2 regions of the Vibrio sp. SCSIO 43136 genome follow, and region 1 is predicted to be linked to the other one. Evidence: predicted binding sites of a transcription regulator. Region 1 holds the regulator's gene; the other holds the start of a gene.
What was found. Region 1 encodes MetJ, which represses methionine synthesis genes. Its sites were predicted from a motif close to TTAGACNTNTANANGTCTAA; they were not measured.
Positions count from the first base shown of each region.

Region 2: metA (homoserine O-acetyltransferase MetA) is a predicted target of MetJ. The motif match lies at 7,085-7,104, and genes of this name have one in related genera.

Region 1 covers NZ_CP071848.1:226,147-236,446, reverse strand. Annotated here, with positions in the region: gene ppc (phosphoenolpyruvate carboxylase) at 1-2,111, shown strand, start outside; gene J4N39_RS01135 (PadR family transcriptional regulator) at 2,492-3,031, shown strand; gene metF (methylenetetrahydrofolate reductase) at 3,091-3,984, opposite strand; gene J4N39_RS01125 (bifunctional aspartate kinase/homoserine dehydrogenase II) at 4,145-6,556, opposite strand; gene J4N39_RS01120 (O-succinylhomoserine (thiol)-lyase) at 6,549-7,721, opposite strand; gene metJ (met regulon transcriptional regulator MetJ) at 7,987-8,307, shown strand; gene J4N39_RS01110 (malic enzyme-like NAD(P)-binding protein) at 8,374-9,633, opposite strand; gene rpmE (50S ribosomal protein L31) at 9,858-10,076, opposite strand.
Region 2 covers NZ_CP071848.1:2,836,973-2,847,272, forward strand. Annotated here, with positions in the region: gene J4N39_RS13295 (pyridoxal-phosphate-dependent aminotransferase family protein) at 1-453, opposite strand, end outside; lysine riboswitch at 601-769, shown strand; gene lysC (lysine-sensitive aspartokinase 3) at 904-2,253, shown strand; gene metH (methionine synthase) at 2,313-5,993, opposite strand; gene metA (homoserine O-acetyltransferase MetA) at 6,122-7,063, opposite strand; tRNA gene J4N39_RS13315 (tRNA-Asp) at 7,427-7,503, opposite strand; rRNA gene rrf (5S ribosomal RNA) at 7,667-7,783, opposite strand; rRNA gene J4N39_RS13325 (23S ribosomal RNA) at 7,960-10,300, opposite strand, start outside.

The sequences.
Region 1 (10,300 bases):
CTGAGCGCCGCCTTGAGCAGCTTGTGACTCAGATGTGGCACTCGGACGACATCCGTCAGCAGCGCCCGACACCACTGGATGAAGCTAAATGGGGCTTTGCGGTGGTAGAAAACTCACTTTGGGAAGCGGTTCCTGATTTCCTACGCGAGCTCGACGAGCGTTTGGAGAATCACTTAGGTGAAGGCCTACCTATCGATGCTCGCCCTGTACACTTCTCATCTTGGATGGGCGGTGACCGCGATGGCAACCCGTTTGTAACCCACAACATTACTCGTGAAGTGCTGCGCCTTTCTCGCTGGAAAGCGGCTGACCTTTACTTAACCGATATTCAAGAGCTGGTCAGCGAACTGTCGATGACCAAGTGCAACGACACTGTGCGCGAATTGGCCGGTGACGAGCACGAACCGTACCGTGCGATCTTAAAAGGTCTGCGCACACTACTCACAGACACTGTCGAAGTCCTAGACGCTAAAATCCACGATACTGATGTCCCGAACAAGCAGACGCTTAAATCGGTTGATCAGCTATGGACACCGCTTTACGCCTGTTACCAATCGCTGCACGAGTGTGGCATGGGCTCAATTGCCGATGGTTCGCTACTAGATACTCTTCGTCGCATCAAAGCATTTGGCGTACACTTAGTACGTCTCGACATTCGTCAAGAAAGCACTCGTCACTCAGACGTTCTTTCTGAACTGACCCGATACCTAGGCATCGGTGATTACGATCAGTGGAGTGAGCAAGATAAAGTTTCCTTCCTAGTGAACGAGTTAAGCTCTAAGCGTCCACTATTACCTCGTGATTGGCAGCCATCAGAAGCCGTTCAAGAAGTCATTGATACCTGTAAAGTTGTCGCTTCACAGCCACGTGAAGCGTTCGGCGCATACGTTATTTCAATGGCACGTACCGCATCCGACGTTCTTGCTGTTCACCTGCTGCTTCAAGAAGCAGGTTGCCCTTACCGCATGGATGTTTGCCCGCTGTTCGAGACCCTAGACGATTTGAACAACGCAGAAGATGTGATTCGCCAACTACTATCGATTGACCTTTACCGTGGCTTTATCCAAAACCACCAAATGGTCATGATCGGTTACTCGGACTCAGCCAAAGATGCGGGTGTGATGGCGGCAGGTTGGGCGCAATACGACGCCATGGATAAGCTTGTCAAAGTGTCTAAAGAGACCGACATCGAGCTAACCCTATTCCACGGCCGCGGTGGTACTATCGGTCGCGGTGGTGCTCCAGCCCACGCTGCACTGCTTTCTCAACCACCACAAAGCTTGAAAGGCGGCCTACGTGTAACAGAGCAAGGCGAGATGATCCGCTTTAAGCTCGGCCTACCTGACGTGGCAGTTAACAGCTTCAACATGTACGCTAGCGCCATTTTGGAAGCAAACCTGTTGCCACCACCAGAGCCAAAACAAGAGTGGCGAGAGCTGATGGATGTACTATCAGAAGTTTCTTGCGAAGCGTACCGTAATGTCGTTCGTGGTGAAAAAGACTTCGTCCCTTACTTCCGTAGCGCAACACCTGAGCTAGAACTCGGCAAATTGCCACTAGGTTCGCGACCGGCTAAGCGTAACCCGAACGGTGGTGTGGAAAGCTTGCGTGCAATCCCATGGATCTTCTCTTGGAGCCAAAACCGTCTGGTACTTCCTGCGTGGCTTGGAGCGGGCGAAGCGATTCAATTCTCGATCGACAAAGGTCACCAAGCGATGCTTGAAGAGATGTGCCGTGAGTGGCCGTTCTTCTCAACACGTCTTGGCATGCTAGAAATGGTTTACACCAAGTGCGATCCAGGCATCTCACGCCACTACGATCAGAAGCTAACCGCTGAAGAATTGTGGCCACTAGGTGACAAGCTGCGCAGTCAACTTGAGAAAGACATTCAAGCGGTACTTAACGTTGAAAACAACGAAAACCTGATGCAAAGCGACCCTTGGGGCTTGGAGTCTATCCGCTTACGTAACACCTATGTCTACCCACTTAACCTACTGCAAGCAGAGCTACTGCAACGTACTCGCCAGAGTGAAGCACCAAGCCCTGCTCTCGATGAAGCCCTAATGGTAACCATCGGCGGTATAGCAGCTGGTATGCGAAACACTGGTTAACGCAAGATATTCATCTAGTGATGAGACAAAAAGCCGCTTATAGCGGCTTTTTATTTGGATAAAGGTTCTTAATGAGAATTTTATCAGTTTTTTAGGAAATTTTGTCCCTCTATTCTACTTTATGCTTATTATTATTGATATGCTTGACGCCCGCTGTACACATCTATAACTACAACAATCCACAGCTCAACAGGGCTTAACGGGGCATAAATAAGAGACGGCTAAACAGACCGCTCGCCCTCCTCTAGGTGACATAGGCTTAATTGGTGACAGGGCCCGCATGAAGCGGGAGCATCAAATACACTGACTAAACGTGACAAAGAAGCACATTAGGTATTGATGCATTTTTTTGAGTTAATATTGACCATTGGATTAAAGACATGTCATTACCACACGTAATCCTTACTGTACTTAGTACTCGTGATGCCACCGGCTACGATATCACTAAGGAATTTTCATACAGCATCGGATATTTCTGGAAAGCGAGCCATCAGCAAGTTTACCGTGAACTGAACAAGATGGCGCAGAATCAACTTGTCACTTGTGTGCTTGAGCCACAAGAAGGCAAACCGGACCGCAAAGTCTATTCAATTACTGATGCTGGCCGTAAAGCGCTTGGGGAATGGTTTGAACAACCAACAGCGCACCCAACGGTACGCGACGAGTTTTCTGCCAAATTGATGGCGTGCGCGGTAGAAGGTAGCGCAGCATTTATTGAGCAACTAAAAGGTTTGATTGAAGAGTCAAATCAGCTCATCAGCCACTATCAAGAAATTGAGAACGTCTACTACGGACCAAACAATACCCTTGATACCCAAGCACGCTTAGAGCGCCTGACACTTCGTCGCAACCTACTGCTTAGACAAGCGTGGGTAGAGTGGGCACAAGAGGTGCTTACAGAACTAGAAGCGATGGTTTGAGCCATTGAAAATAAATAAGGGAAGCCACTGGCTTCCCTTATTTATTAGATAACAATCGATTAGACGTTGTTCGGACGCACACCCAGCGTATGGCACAAAGCGTAAGTCATTTCTGCGCGGTTTAGGGTGTAGAAATGGAAATCTTTTACCCCTTCACGACTAAGGATACGTACCATGTCGATCGCTTGGCTTGAACCCACGATTTGACGTGTCAGTGGATCATCGTCCAAGCCTTCAAACTGCTTGCTCATCCAGCCCGGCACTTTCACGTTGTTCATCGCCGCAAAACGAGAAGCTTGCTTGAAGTTCGATACTGGCAAAATACCCGGTACAATCTCCACATCAATGCCGGCCGCAACACAGCGGTCACGAAAACGTAGGTAGCTTTCTACGTCAAAAAAGAACTGAGTGATGGCTCGGTTTGCACCAGCATCCACTTTGCGCTTTAAGTTCAACAGATCCGACTGGGCGCTTTTCGCTTCTGGATGAACTTCTGGAAAAGCGGCCACAGAGATATCAAAGTCATGGCGAGATTTTAGTAGTTCAACCAGATCCGATGCGTACATGTCTGGAGCACCTCCGCCCGGCGGAATGTCACCACGCAGAGCAACAATACTCTCAATACCGTTAGCCCAATAATCTTCTGCGATATCCACCAGCTCCTCACGAGATGCATCGATACAAGTTAGGTGTGGCGCTGCAACCAAGCCAGTTTGGCTTTTGATCTCTTTGATGATTGAGTGGGTGCGATCACGTTCCCCTGAGTTTGCCCCATAAGTTACCGAGACAAATTTAGGTTTCAGGGTTTTAAGACGGTGCACCGAATTCCAAAGGGTCTCTTCCATCTTTTCAGAACTTGGCGGGAAGAATTCAAAGGAAACATTGATATCGTCTGATAACTCAGCGATGTTTTGATTTAATGCGTCTAGATGACTTGCGTGTGTGTAGCCCATTACAGCTTCTCCCTGCTGACGCGGTGCAGCGTCGTGTTTCATATTCCGTTATGACGTTTAGACGTCTATATGTCCATAATGTGACTTGAATCAGGAATTAAGTCAACACTCCCATCATGAAAATTATTCATAATGAGAGTGAAGACATTTCAACACCGATTTATAGCAGCCCAGCCAATCGGTTAAGATCGGATTGCAGTGCCCCTGCGGTCACTTCGCGACCCGCACCTGGACCTCGAATCACCAACGGGTTATCTTTGTACCACTTACTTTCAAGGGCAAAGATATTGTCACATGGCAACAGGTTGGCTAGTGCGTGCTCTTTGCTTAGCGCTTCTACGCCGACAGTCGCTTTACCGTCACGCTCTAAGCGGGCGACGTAACGCAGCACCTTCTCTTCACGCTGAGCTTTCTCCAATCGTTCGGCAAGCTCATCACTGAGCTCTTGCGCCTTATCAAGAAAGTCATCAAGCGATACCTGTTGCAAGCTTTCTGGTACCAACGACTCAACCTTGACCTGCTCAGGCTCGATATCAAAACCCGACTCACGAGCCAAAATCACCAGCTTGCGCATCACGTCAGAGCCATCTAAGTCGGCACGCGGATCAGGCTCGGTTAAGCCTTGTTGCCAAGCAAGATCAACCAGATCACTGAACGGCACACTGCCATCGTACTGCTGGAACAGCCACGACAAGGTGCCAGAGAAAATCCCAGACAACGCGATAATCTCATCACCACTTTCACGTAGGTCACGTACCGAGTGGTTGATCGGAAGCCCTGCACCTACAGTGGCGTTGTACAACCAATGACGACCAGTCTTAGCGAACGCATCGAGCACTTGGTGGTAGAATGCAGTAGAAGCTGAGCCCGCCACTTTGTTCGCCGAGATAAGATGCAAACCGTGTTCAGCAATTTCAGGGTACTGCTCGGCCAACTTTTGACTTGCTGTGACATCCAGCACGATCACTTCATCATACTTGGTCTGATGAGCAAGTTGTTCAAGCCAATCGCGCCCGTTGTGTTCGGTCGCTTCATCGTCGTAACGACTGTTGACTTCGGCAGCATCAATACCGTTAAAATCCATCCAGCAGGTTTGGCTATCTACTACAGCAACTAAATCAAAGCTCATGCCATGACGTTTAGCCAGCTCACTCTTCTGCTCTGCATAGAGGTCAAGCCACGCAGAGCCGATATTACCTTTACCACATAGAGCAATCGCCACACGCTTTTGCGCTTGGAACAATTGATCATGCACGCCTCGCAATAGAGGTTCGGTATCCACTTTGCGCAAAATTGCTACCAAGCTCAGGCCAGATTCGGCTTCACTGATGAACTTCACTGGCGCATTTTTCAATTGCTGATAGAAGCCATAACAGTGATTTGGGTTGGCAGTCACCCCAGCTCCCACGGCAGCAATCAATGAGAAGCCTTCACGTAAACGCAGCTCACCTTCAACACTCAAGTCTTGTAAATAACTCAGGGCTTCGCCAGAAACTTCGGCGGTATAGGCTAACAGCAGCTTGGTTTTATCTTGCTGCACCTCGTGAGCCAAAGGCTGCAATTGTGCACGCGTTAGGGCATTAAGCACCTCTTTGTGCTGACGTTCAAAATCGTGGCCATGAGCAAATGCGACCTCTAACAACAGCACTTCATCTAATGAAGTAACAATTTTTGCACCGCGACCAGAGGCCAACACACGCTCAATGCGGGTGGAGCCACATTCAGGCTGATAGCTACAACGAAGATGTAAATCCATGGCACTCTGTGCCACTGGCTGCAATGTACGGCTATGCAGGACAGGTGCAGCTAAGCGCGCAAGTTCGCTCGCTTCATCCAATCGCAGTAACGGCAACAAGCAAGCATCTTCTACTTTACGCGGGTCGGAACTAAACACCCCCGCCACATCACTCCAAATCGTCACTCGGCTCGACTCAGATAGCGCACCAATCACAGTCGCAGAGTAATCCGAACCATTACGGCCAAGCAGCACGGTTTCACCGGCTTGGTTGCGAGCCATAAAACCTGTAATGACTAAACGGCAATGAGAATGCTGTGCTAACACCGACTTCATAAGCGGCCAAGAGCGTGCTCGGTCCACTTCTGGTTGCGCACCTAAATCCGCACGGAGAAAATCGCGAGAGTCTAACCAAACTGACTCCATCTCACTTTGGCTAAGTAGTGCTGCTAGCAAACGAGCAGACCATACTTCACCATGACCAAGTGCTGCCGATTTTTGGGTGGCACTCAGCGGTGCACCCAACTCACCTAATGCAGCAAACTCTTGATTTAGCTGTTCAAGCAGTGGAGTGGCATAAGCTTCATCGAGCAGATCTTCCACCAGCGAGGTTTGAAACTGACGCAAGTTTTGTAAGTGCTCGTGAGCCACTCGACCATCTTTGTCCAGCGCCCCCAGCCAAGCGAGTAGCTGGTTGGTGGTGCTGCCAGCGGCAGAAACCACGACGATATCGTCAACTTGCGAGTATTCTTTTAAGATCCCAACCACACGTTTATAACAGTCTGGGTCGGCTAAACTGCTGCCACCAAATTTGTGCAGCTGTCGTGAATTAGTCATTGCCAAACTCCTTGGCTTTTGCAAAGGCTTGCTCAAGATCAGCGATTAGGTCTTCTTCATCTTCAAGACCCACTGAAAGGCGCAGCAACTTAGTCGTAATGCCCGCTTCCAGCTGTGCTTCATCGCTCATCGCTCGGTGAGTCATTGAGCTTGGGTGACAAATCAAACTTTCAACGCCACCTAGAGACTCCGCTAAAGAGAATAACTGCAATTCACTGACAAAGTGCTCCAACTTCTCTTGGCTGCCTGCAAATTCAAAGCTCAGCATCGAGCCAAAACCTTTCTGCTGCTTCTTAGCAATGTCATGCCCAGGGTGCTCAGGCAGACTTGGATGATAAAGTGTACCCACCAAGGATTGAGATTGAAGGTAAGTCAGGATTTTGGCAGAGCTTTCTTCATGCTGCCTCATACGAGCGCTCAAAGTGCGTAGGCCGCGCAAAGTCATGTAACTATCAAACGGAGTGCCCGTTGCCCCCAGACAGTTGCCCCACCAAGCCATTTCTTCAACGTGTTTTTCGTCTTTACAGATCAATACACCACCAATCACATCTGAGTGACCGTTGATAAACTTGGTGGTGGAATGAATAACAAAATCAGCGCCGAGAGTGAGCGGCTTTTGGTAAACCGGAGTAAGGAAAGTATTATCCACCGCTACCAGTGCGCCCACTTGACGAGCTTTTTCACACACTTGAGCGATGTCTACCACGCGCACCAATGGGTTGGATGGTGTTTCTAGCAACACCAGTTTCGGTTTTTTGCTAAGCGCAGCATCTAAGGCTTCACTGTCCGACTGATCGACAAACTCAACTTTAAAATCCCCTTTAAGGGCTCGAGTATTAAACAGGCGATAGGTACCGCCATAACAGTCGTGCGGTGCAATAATTAAGTCATCAGGGCCAAGTAAACTGGTCACCCACAGGTTAATCGCCGCTGTACCCGTGTTGGTTATCACCGCACCCGCACCTGATTCTAGCTCAGCAAGGGCCGTTTCTAATTGGTTGCGATTTGGGTTTCCTGAACGGGTGTAATCGAACTTTGGCACTTCTCCAAAAGAAGGGAAGCCATAGTTGGTCGATAGGTAAATAGGTGGAACAACGGCGTGATACTGACTATCTTCTTCAATACCTGTACGTACAGCAATGGTAGCTGGCTTGCGATCACTCATGGGGCTGGTCTTCCTTTCCAAATAGCATGCTATCTGTTATACCACTATTGGTATCAGACAACATTCGGTGTCTTACTTTTCGCTTTTGTTAGCGCTACACAATACTCTACCGATCACAGTTTAGGACGTCAACACTTCTAGACGTCTATATGTCTTTGCTTATGGCGGTAAAAGTCGCTAAAATCTATCCTTATTCAGATATTGAGGGGCTGCATAGATTCACTCAATATCCCACTGATGACAAAAGCATAATTAAAGGTGCGCAATGGCAGACTGGAACGGCGAATATATTAGCCCTTACGCCGAGCATGGTAAAAAGAGCGAACAAGTAAAGAAAATCACTGTATCTATTCCACTTAAAGTGTTGAAGGTATTAACCGATGAGCGCACTCGTCGTCAGATAAACAATCTGCGTCACGCAACTAACAGTGAACTTCTATGTGAAGCTTTCTTACATGCCTACACAGGCCAGCCACTGCCAACCGATGAAGACTTGCGTAAAGACCGCCCAGATGAGATCCCTGCTGAAGCCAAAGCGCTGATGACAGAAATGGGTATCGAATTTGAAGCGTTTGACGAAGAGTAAGACGTCAGTAGAACCAATAAAAAACGGGGTGCTCAATGAGCACCCCGTTTTTTATTCCAGCGGATTTTACGCCATGTAATTTTCTGGCATGTCGATGCGCGCCACACCTGAGTCAATGGCCGCTTGAGCAACCGCTTTAGCCACTCGAGGGAGCAGACGTGGGTCCATCGGTTTTGGAATGATGTAACCCGAACCAAACTCAAGGCTATCCACGCCCGCAGCCGTTAGTACTTCCGCAGGCACTGGCTCTTTAGCCAGCTGGCGAATCGCTTCAACGGCGGCAAGCTTCATCTCATCGTTGATTTCGCTAGCGCGAACATCCAGTGCGCCACGGAAGATAAATGGGAAACAGATAACGTTATTCACCTGATTCGGGTAATCCGAACGGCCTGTACCCATGATCAAATCGCTACGCACTTCATGCGCTAACTCAGGTTTGATTTCTGGATCTGGGTTTGAACACGCAAATACCACTGGCTTATCTGCCATCAAGGTCAGTGCTTCTGGCGCAAGCAGATTTGGACCTGATACCCCTAAGAACAGATCAGCCCCTTCAATCACATCTTCTAGTGTGCGCTTGTCGGTGTTGTTGGCAAACAGCTTCTTATATTCGTTCAAGTCATCACGACGAGTGTGGATCACGCCTTTGCGATCCAGCATGTAGATTTTCTCACGCTGAGCGCCACATTTAATCAACAGCTCCATACATGCTACCGCCGCTGCGCCCGCACCCAAACAAACAATGGTTGCTTCTTCTAGCTTCTTGCCTTGCAGCTCAATCGCATTAAGCATGCCCGCAGCCGTTACGATCGCCGTACCATGCTGATCATCATGGAACACAGGCACGTCACAGCGCTCGATAAGACGCTGCTCAATTTCAAAACAGTCCGGTGCTTTAATATCTTCTAGGTTAATTCCACCAAAGGTATCTGCAATGTTAGCCACCGTATCAACAAACTCATCAATGGTGCGATGCTTCACTTCAATATCAATGGAGTCTAGGCCAGCAAAGCGCTTAAACAGCAGCGACTTACCTTCCATTACTGGCTTTGACGCCAACGGACCAAGGTTACCCAAACCAAGAATCGCAGTACCGTTAGAGATCACTGCCACCATGTTGCCTTTAGCGGTGTATTTGTAGACGTTATCAGCATTTTGAGCGATTTCACGTACGGGCTCAGCCACACCTGGGCTGTATGCGAGCGCAAGATCTTCTACCGTGTCGGCAGGTTTGGTGAGTGCCACACCGATCTTACCTGCGGTAGGGAATGCATGGTAATCAAGCGCTTGTTGGCGAAAGTCATTTTGCTGATTGTCGTCTGACATGGTGGGGAGATTCCTAAAGCTGAAGTTACAAAAAAGTTAACAGGCTCGCTATTTTATTTAAGTTCGCTTTGAATGCCTATTAAGAAGTCAATAACCATAACATTGAGTTGTGATTGATAAAACATTCTGATTGGTAAAGTTTGGGCTAGATTCAAACTATGTGCAGGAATTTTAGGTATAAAAAAAGGACGCCGTAGCGTCCTTTTTCTCGAATTCGGTCAGAATTACTTCTTGCTTGATAGAGCACCGAAACGCTTGTTGAAGCGATCAACACGGCCGCCTGTATCAACGATACGTTGCTTACCAGTGTAGAATGGGTGACACTTGTCACATACATCTAGGTGGATGCTTTCTTTAGCAAGAGTTGAGTTGAACTCAAAAGTGTTGCCGCAAGAACAAGTTGCTTTTACAGCTTTGTATTCTGGGTGGATACCAGTTTTCATAGGGATAACCTCAATTAGGCCGTGTCGCTATCCGATTCTAAGCCGGACACCACACGTAGTTTACAAAAGACGTAGATGTTACGTCGATTAAGGCCGCGTATATTAAAGAATCGTTGGCGTAGGATCAACCAGTTTCGCTAAATTTTCGGCTTTTTTTTAAGCAATTGTCTTAGACAATTGGTGCCGGTTTCGATTCCTTCATTTTCATTGCTACAATAGCGCCA
Region 2 (10,300 bases), 560 kb from region 1:
CGCCCCTGTAGAAGTCTCAGCGTGAACAAATGCCAGCACCTTAGCATCAGGGTGATCCGCAAAGGCTTGCTCAACTTTATCGAGGGAAACAGGTGCTCCCCACTCATCGTCAATAACGATCGCTTCACCGCCACAGCGAAGCACATTTTCACGCATGCGCTCACCGAACACACCATTGCGACAAACAATCACCTTATCGCCCGGTTCAACAAGATTCACAAAGCAGGCTTCCATCCCCGCACTTCCCGGTGCAGACAGCGCGATAGTGAACTCATTTTCAGTTTGAAAAGCATACTTAAGCAGTGACTTAAGCTCATCCATCATTTGAATAAACAGAGGGTCTAGGTGACCTACGGTTGGGCGACTCAGCGCATGCAACACATGAGGGTAAATGTCTGAAGGTCCCGGGCCCATTAAGGTTCGTCTTGGGGGGTTAAAGCTAGTAATCGTCATTGGAGAGCTCTCTTATTGTTAATAGTATGTTTCAGAGTAACTTGATTACTTTTACCGCACAATTGCACTTAGGTCGAGTGAAAGGCTTAAAAAGTGAATTCTAGCTCTAACTACCGATTGACTTTATCGGCTGAAAAACGTTCAATGGTGAGCAGAAGAGGAGCACTACCCAGGTAGAGCAATAGCGGCGTCACGAGCTGATGTTGTTGCTTAAGGGGGAGTAGTGCCGAGGCAAGTTTTCGTCGTGAAGCTAACTTGTCGGTTGTTTAGGCTGAATCCTAACAACTGTCGCCTTATGCGGAGAACTTCTAAGAGTCATAGATATCTATTGTCGTAAAAACAATAACTAAAGATCACTTCTCTTACCTTTCTCTCTCTTCACATCGGATGTTGGATGACAACTACTTTTGTCATCGATTGTTATTTTAGGAATTTTTGGGAGATCCCATCGTGAGTCGTTTTAATGTCGCCAAGTTTGGTGGTACCAGTGTCGCTGATTTTGACGCTATGAGCCGTTGTGCCGCTATTATCGAAGCCAATCCACTAACCCGTCTAATTGTAAGTAGTGCATGTTCTGGTGTAACCAATATATTGGTTGAACTCGCTAATGGTGAAGCGGATAGCGATCGCCGCCATGAGCTGCTTGCTCAGCTGGCTGAAATCCATAATCGAGTTCTTTCTCGTCTTGAGGATGCTAAAGAGACTGCCAGCCAAGTTAAGCAGATCCTCGACACGGTAGCGACAGTTGCTGAAGCCGCGTCGTTTCAAACCAGTGACAAACTCACCGATCATTTGGTTGCTTGTGGGGAGCTGATGTCGACCTATATTCTTGCGCAGATCCTACGTGAACGTGGAGTCGCAGCAACTCGCTTCGACATCCGAGAGGTATTAAGAACCGATGGAACCTTTGGTTCGGCAGAGCCACAGCTTGAAGAAATCTCTAAGCTCGCTGAAGAAAAGCTAGTACCACTATGCGAAGAGCAGGTCGTGGTTACCCAAGGCTTTATTGGTAGTGATGCTGATGGTAATACTACCACTTTAGGTCGAGGTGGCAGTGACTATAGTGCGGCACTGATTGCCGAAGCGGTGAAAGCAAGCGGCCTTGAGATATGGACGGATGTACCAGGAATTTACACCACCGATCCACGAGTGGCGCCTAAGGCCACGCCTATCCCAGAAATCAGCTTTAGTGAAGCGTCTGAAATGGCAAACTTTGGTGCTAAGATCCTGCATCCATCGACTTTGATGCCAGCACTTCGCCACCAAATCCCTGTTTTTGTCGGCTCTTCCAAAGCCCCAGAACAAGGTGGAACTTGGATCCGCCAGGAAGTGGAAACTGCTCCGCTGTTTAGAGCACTGGCGCTGCGTGGCAATCAAACCATGGTTACTTTGCGCAGCCTAAACATGTTCCATGCCTACGGTTTCTTAGCTGAGGCATTTAAGATCCTAGCCAAGCATAAAGTCTCTGTTGACCTCATCACCACCTCTGAAGTGAGTGTGTCGCTGACATTGGATCAAACCAATACTGCTGGAGGCCCACCTCAATTGCCAGAAGGTGCTCGTGAAGAGCTAGAGCAAATGTGCAGTGTTGAAGTAGAACATGGCTTGAGCCTTGTTGCGCTGATCGGTAACAACATGAGCAATAGCCGTGGTTATGCTAAGCAAGTATTCAGTACCCTTGAAGACGTCAACTTGCGCATGATCTGCTACGGTGCAAGCCAACATAACCTTTGCTTCCTGATGCATGAATCCGAAGCCAAAGGAGCAGTTCAAGCACTGCACCAGGAACTGTTTGAGTAATCGATTTAAAAAAACAAAAAAGCGAGCCATTCAAGCTCGCTTTTTTTATTCGCCACCGACTAATTCATATTAGGCGCTAACCACTTCTCAACATCTTGTTCAGACCAACCTTTACGCTGGGCGTAATCGTCTGCCTGATCTTGCTGGATCTGAGCGATCGCAAAATAACGAGAATCTGGATGAGAGAAGTACCAACCAGAGACTGATGCTCCCGGCCACATTGCATAACTTGATGTCAGCGACATCTCAATCGACTCTTCGACTTGCAACATTTCCCAGAGGGTACCTTTTTCAGTATGCTCTGGACAAGCTGGGTACCCTGGCGCTGGACGAATACCTTGATACTTTTCACGGATAAGGTCATCGTTAGACAAGTCTTCATCGGCAGAGTAACCCCAGATTTCCTTACGTACTTTCTCATGCAAGTATTCTGCAAAAGCTTCTGCCAAGCGATCCGCTACCGCTTGAACCATAATGGCGTTGTAGTCGTCACCTTGCGCTTTATACTCATCGGCGAGCTCTCGCTCACCGACACCGCCAGTCACTGCAAAAGCACCAATCCAATCTTTCTTGCCACTAGATTTAGGCGCAACATAGTCTGACAGACAGTAGTTAAAACCTTTTGGTTTTTCCGTCTGCTGACGAAGGTTATGCAACACATGAGCGACTTCAGTGCGGCTTTCATCGGTATAAACTTCGATATCATCACCAACACTCGCAGCAGGGAAAAGCGCACACATACCACGAGCTTCCAGTAGGCCTTCTCGCTCGATACGATCGAGCCAGTCGTTGGCATCCTTAAATAGCCGCTGAGCTTCTTCACCAACGACTTCATGCTTAAGAATGGTTGGGTATTTACCAACCAAAGACCAAGTCATAAAGAATGGTGTCCAGTCGATATACTTGCGAAGTACCGATACATCAAATTGCTTGAATACATGCACACCCGGCTTAGCTGGAACTGGCGGTGTATATTCATTCCAATCGATCGCAACTCGGTTTTCACGAGCTTTATCTAAACTTACAGGTTTAGTGCGAGGCTTCTTGCGAGCGTGTTGATCACGAACTCGTTCATAATCCCTATCCAAATTCTCGACAAACTTAGGTTTGAGTTCATCAGAAAGCAAGGAAGTACATACCCCTACTGCTCGGGAAGCGTTGTTCACATAAACTACCGGCTGGTTATAGTTTTGCTCAATCTTCACTGCGGTGTGTGCTTTTGAGGTCGTAGCACCACCAATCAGTAGCGGCAAGTCAAAGCCCTGTCGTTCCATCTCTTTGGCCACATGTACCATTTCATCCAGTGATGGAGTGATCAAACCAGATAAGCCGATGATATCGACGTTCTCTTCCTTGGCCACCTTAAGGATTTTTTCACATGGAACCATCACCCCAAGGTCGATAATTTCGTAGTTATTACACTGCAACACGACGCCGACAATGTTTTTACCGATGTCATGAACATCGCCTTTTACCGTGGCGAGTAAGATTTTACCGTTGGTGCTGCCAGCTTGCTTCATTGCGTTAATGTACGGCTCCAAATGCGCAACCGCCTGCTTCATAACGCGAGCAGATTTTACTACCTGAGGCAGGAACATCTTACCTTCACCAAATAGATCGCCAACCACGTTCATGCCATCCATCAACGGGCCTTCAATGACCTCTAGTGGCTTACTAGCGTTGAGACGGGCTTCTTCGGTATCTTCAACGATAAACTCTGTAATACCTTTCACCAAAGCGTGTTCAAGACGCTTCTCGACTGGCCATTCGCGCCATTCTAGCGCTGAAGCATCATCCGCTTTACCAACAGCGTTCTCACGATACTCTTCAGCAATATCAAGTAGCAGCTCAGTCGCATCATCTCGACGGTTAAGTACCACGTCTTCAACAGCATTACGCAGCTTTTCTGGAACGTTATCATAGATTTCTAGCTGGCCTGCATTTACGATCCCCATATCCATACCATTTTTGAAACAGTGGTATAGGAACACGGCGTGAATCGCTTCGCGAACGTAGTTGTTACCACGGAAAGAGAAAGAAACGTTCGACACACCGCCAGAGATCATCGCATAAGGCAGGTCACGTTTGATATCTGCAACCGCTTCAATAAAATCAACGGCGTAGTTATTGTGCTCATCAATACCCGTTGCTACCGCAAAGATGTTCGGGTCAAAAATGATATCTTCAGGAGGGAAGCCAACTTCATCGACCAAGATATTGTATGCGTTGGTACAAATTTCCAGTTTACGCTGACGCGTTTCGGCCTGACCTACTTCATCGAACGCCATGACAATCACTGCTGCACCGTAGCGACGGATCAGCTTAGCTTGCTCAACAAATTTCTCTTTACCTTCTTTTAGTGAGATAGAGTTAACAATGCCCTTACCTTGAATACATTTAAGGCCAGCTTCTATCACTTCCCACTTGGAAGAGTCGACCATAATTGGCACTTTCGAAATCTCAGGTTCAGAAGCACATAGATTCAAGAAGCGCACCATACACGCCTCGGCATCTAGCATGCCCTCATCCATGTTGATATCGATAATTTGAGCACCATTTTCAACTTGCTGGCGAGCGACTTCCAGCGCCTCGTCGTATGCCTCTTCTTTGATTAAACGCTTGAAGCGAGCAGAACCCGTAACGTTGGTACGCTCACCTACGTTCACAAACAGAGTATCTTTCTCGATAGTCAATGGCTCTAGTCCAGACAAGCGACAAGAAGGGGTGAATTTTGGTAATGGTCTAGGAGTAATGCCTTCTACGGCCAACGCCATATGGCGAATATGCTCAGGTGTAGTACCACAACATCCACCAACGAGGTTAAGAAACCCAGAGCGTGCCCATTCACCTATATGCTCTGCCATATCTTCTGGTGATAGGTCATATTCGCCAAACGCATTCGGGAGGCCAGCATTGGGGTGAGTAGAAACATTGGTTTCAGATATACGTGAAAGCTCTTCTACGTATTGTCGCAGCTCATCAGGGCCCAAAGCACAGTTCAATCCAAACGACAGTGGACGGACGTGACGCATCGCATTATAAAAAGCTTCGGTGGTCTGTCCTGAAAGAGTACGACCAGAAGCATCAGTGATAGTGCCAGAGATCATTACAGGCAACTCGATGCCCATCTCTTCAAATACAGATTCGACAGCAAATGAACATGCTTTAGCATTAAGCGTATCAAAGATGGTTTCAATCAAGATTAAGTCTGAACCGCCTTTAATTAAAGCGCGAGTCGATTCGGAGTATGCTTCCACCAACTCGTCAAAGGTAACGTTGCGATAGCCAGGATCATTAACATCTGGAGAGATTGAACAAGTTCGGTTGGTAGGCCCTAGGACACCTGCGACATAACGAGGACGTTCTGGCGTTTTCGCCGTCCATTCATCCGCAGCGATTCGCGCAAGCTTCGCTGCCTCAAAGTTGATCTCTTCACTTAATGATTCCATGTCGTAGTCAGCCATGGCAATCGTAGTGGCGTTGAAGGTGTTAGTTTCAAGAATATCTGCGCCAGCTTCTAGATACTGGCTATGGATCTCTTTGATCATTTCAGGCTGAGTTAATACAAGTAGGTCATTGTTTCCTTTCAGGTCACAATGCCAATCGGCAAATCGCTCACCACGATAATCTTGCTCTTCCAGCTTATATCCTTGGATCATGGTACCCATACCACCATCAATCAATAAGATACGCTGGGCTAACTGTGCTTCTATTTGTTGTCTTATATTGCTTCCAGCCACACTACAGCCTCATTCCTTTTACGTTTTGTTCATCCTACCACAACAGGTATAGGAATCTAGACGTCTAAATATTCATATCAATAACAAAAAGGCAGCACATATGCTGCCTTCAACATTTCAGCGTAGGATCAATCGTCCACGGTGAATTTATCTGCTGAGAAATGCTCGAGATCATAAGGTGTTTGCTGGTAGACACAGTAGTTCAGCCAGTTCGCAAAGAGCAGGTGGCCATGACTACGCCAGCTGGCAATAGGATCATTATCGGGGTTATTGTTCGGATAGTAGTTGACCGGAATCGCAGGCTCCATCCCTTCCCCTAAATCTCGGGTATATTCGTTATGCAGAGTGTGTGAGTCGTACTCAGGGTGGCCGGTAACAAACACATTACGCTTGTCTTTGGTCGCAGCAAGGTACACTCCAGCGTCATCTGAAGTCGCCAGAATATCCAAATCCGTATGCTCTTGAAGGTACTCTGAAGAGAAATCTGCATAACGAGAGTGTGGTGCGAGGAAGCTATCATCAAACCCACGCAACAGCGCATGAAATGGCTGAAGTGTTTTGTGGAAATACACTCCGGATAGTTTCTCTTTACGAGTTTTCTTAGGCAGGTTGTATAGAAGTTTGAGACCTGCTTGAGCCGCCCAACATACGTAAAGTGTCGATGTTACATGCTCTTTTGCCCAATTCATTATCGTTTGTAGATGCTCCCAGTAGATAACATCTTCAAACTGCACTAGACCGAGTGGTGCTCCTGTAATAATCAAACCATCAAAATTACGCTCTTTGACCGCCTCAAACTGGCGGTAAAAGTTATCTAAATGCTCGGTCGGAGTATTTTTGCTTGGGCGATTATCAATACGTAGCAGTTCAATATCCACTTGCAATGGCGAGTTGGAAAGTAGACGCAGAAATTGAGTCTCCGTTTCAATCTTTTTAGGCATTAAGTTAAGAATTAATACCTTAAGCGGCCGTATTTCCTGAGTCGTTGCACGACTTTCTGGCATGACGAAGATATTCTCCTCACGCAATACATCCAATGCTGGCAACTGATCAGGTACTTTGATCGGCATCCCTCTTTCTCCTTAAAGATTTTAGACGTCTATATGGCTATAGTTATAGCAATTAGTAAGACAGATGTCGAGGGAAAAGGTTGAAGGGTTGAAGGGTTGAAGGGTTGAAGGGTTGAAGGGTTGAAGGGTTGAAGGGTTGAAGGGTTGAAGGGTTGAAGGGTTGAAGGGTTGAAGGGTTGAGCATGATGATTTTTTGGCTGCTTTTGTCAAATGCTATAGGTGGTCTGCTCTTCCCTTTTACCCTTAGTGCCAGCGTCCGTTAGCGAAGCGTTCGCTTACCGATTAAATACAACAAAGCCCCAGCGATCGCTGAGGCTCTTAAACGCAAAAAAGCCTCGTCATTCGACGAGGCTTTCGTATAAGTGGCGGAGTGGACGGGACTCGAACCCGCGACCCCCGGCGTGACAGGCCGGTATTCTAACCAACTGAACTACCACTCCGCACCAAACTTTTATATCCAAAGTCTTACCAATCTAAAATGCTTTGGACTTCAAATTGTTGTTGTAGCGCCGTCAGATTTTGATTTGAGAAGCGCAATGTACGTATGTACATGAGCATCGCAGAATCAAAAGATGCAAGCTACAGCAGCAATTTGTGTTCAAAGCCTGGCGATGTCCTACTCTCACATGGGGAAGCCCCACACTACCATCGGCGCTATTGCGTTTCACTTCTGAGTTCGGCATGGAAATCAGGTGGGTCCACAATGCTATGGTCGCCAAGCAAATTCTGTTATCGGTAAACGACCATCGGCATTCGGCCAACGGGGTCTAGCGATAATAATCTGGAAAGCTGTTCTTTGTTCTCACGCCGTCGGCCCTTAGCCGCTCGCCGTTTACCGTCTCTACACATTCAATTCGTTCTTAGCTTTGAGTCCATCAAAACCCCTTGGGTGTTGTATGGTTAAGCCTCACGGGCAATTAGTACAGGTTAGCTCAACGCCTCACAACGCTTACACACCCTGCCTATCAACGTTCTAGTCTCGAACAACCCTTTAGGACGCTTAAAGCGCCAGGGAAGACTCATCTCAGGGCTCGCTTCCCGCTTAGATGCTTTCAGCGGTTATCGATTCCGAACTTAGCTACCGGGCAATGCCATTGGCATGACAACCCGAACACCAGAGGTTCGTCCACTCCGGTCCTCTCGTACTAGGAGCAGCCCCCTTCAATCTTCCAACGCCCACGGCAGATAGGGACCGAACTGTCTCACGACGTTCTAAACCCAGCTCGCGTACCACTTTAAATGGCGAACAGCCATACCCTTGGGACCGACTTCAGCCCCAGGATGTGATGAGCCGACATCGAGGTGCCAAACACCGCCGTCGATATGAACTCTTGGGCGGTATCAGCCTGTTATCCCCGGAGTACCTTTTATCCGTTGAGCGATGGCCCTTCCATACAGAACCACCGGATCACTATGACCTGCTTTCGCACCTGCTCGAATTGTCATTCTCGCAGTCAAGCGGGCTTATGCCATTGCACTAACCACACGATGTCCAACCGTGTTTAGCCCACCTTCGTGCTCCTCCGTTACTCTTTGGGAGGAGACCGCCCCAGTCAAACTACCCACCAGGCACTGTCCTCAACCCCGATTAGGGGTCAAGTTAGAACATCAACACTACAAGGGTGGTATTTCAAGGACGGCTCCACTTGAACTGGCGCCCAAGTTTCAAAGCCTCCCACCTATCCTACACATGTAGGGTCAATGTTCAGTGCCAAGCTGTAGTAAAGGTTCACGGGGTCTTTCCGTCTAGCCGCGGGTACACTGCATCTTCACAGCGATTTCAATTTCACTGAGTCTCGGGTGGAGACAGCGTGGCCATCATTACGCCATTCGTGCAGGTCGGAACTTACCCGACAAGGAATTTCGCTACCTTAGGACCGTTATAGTTACGGCCGCCGTTTACCGGGGCTTCGATCAAGAGCTTCGACTTACGTCTAACCCCATCAATTAACCTTCCGGCACCGGGCAGGCGTCACACCGTATACGTCATCTTACGATTTTGCACAGTGCTGTGTTTTTAATAAACAGTTGCAGCCACCTGGTATCTGCGACTCTCGTTAGCTCCATCCGCAAGGGACTTCACCCACAAGAGCGTACCTTCTCCCGAAGTTACGGTACCATTTTGCCTAGTTCCTTCACCCGAGTTCTCTCAAGCGCCTTGGTATTCTCTACCCGACCACCTGTGTCGGTTTGGGGTACGATTCCTTACAATCTGAAGCTTAGAGGCTTTTCCTGGAAGCATGGCATCAATGACTTCACATCCGTAGATGCTCGACATCGTATCTCAGCGTTAAGAAGAACCGGATTTACCTAATTCTTCCGCCTACGTACTTGAACCTGGACAACCGTCGCCAGGCCCACCTAGCCTTCTCCGTCCCCCCATCGCAATTGTAAGAAGTACGGGAATATTAACCCGTTTCCCATCGACTACGCCTTTCGGCCTCGCCTTAGGGGTCGACTTACCCTGCCCCGATTAACGTTGGACAGGAACCCTTGGTCTTCCGGCGAGGAGGTTTTTCACCCCCTTTATCGTTACTCATGTCAGCATTCGCACTTCTGATACGTCCAGCAGCCCTTACAGACCACCTTCAACCGCTTACAGAACGCTCCCCTACCCCGCAACATACAAAGTTGCAGCCGCAGCTTCGGTTTACTACTTAGCCCCGTTACATCTTCCGCGCAGGCCGACTCGACCAGTGAGCTATTACGCTTTCTTTAAATGATGGCTGCTTCTAAGCCAACATCCTGGCTGTCTGAGCCTTCCCACATCGTTTCCCACTTAGTAGTAATTTGGGACCTTAGCTGGCGGTCTGGGTTGTTTCCCTCTCCACGACGGACGTTAGCACCCGCCGTGTGTCTCCCGGATAGTACTTACTGGTATTCGGAGTTTGCAAAGGGTTGGTAAGTCGGGATGACCCCCTAGCCTTAACAGTGCTCTACCCCCAGTAGTATTCGTCCGAGGCGCTACCTAAATAGCTTTCGGGGAGAACCAGCTATCTCCAGGTTTGATTGGCCTTTCACCCCTAGCCACAAGTCATCCGCTAATTTTTCAACATTAGTCGGTTCGGTCCTCCAGTTGATGTTACTCAACCTTCAACCTGCCCATGGCTAGATCACCTGGTTTCGGGTCTATATCCAGAGACTACATCGCCCAGTTAAGACTCGGTTTCCCTACGGCTCCCCTAGATGGTTAACCTTGCCACTGAATATAAGTCGCTGACCCATTATACAAAAGGT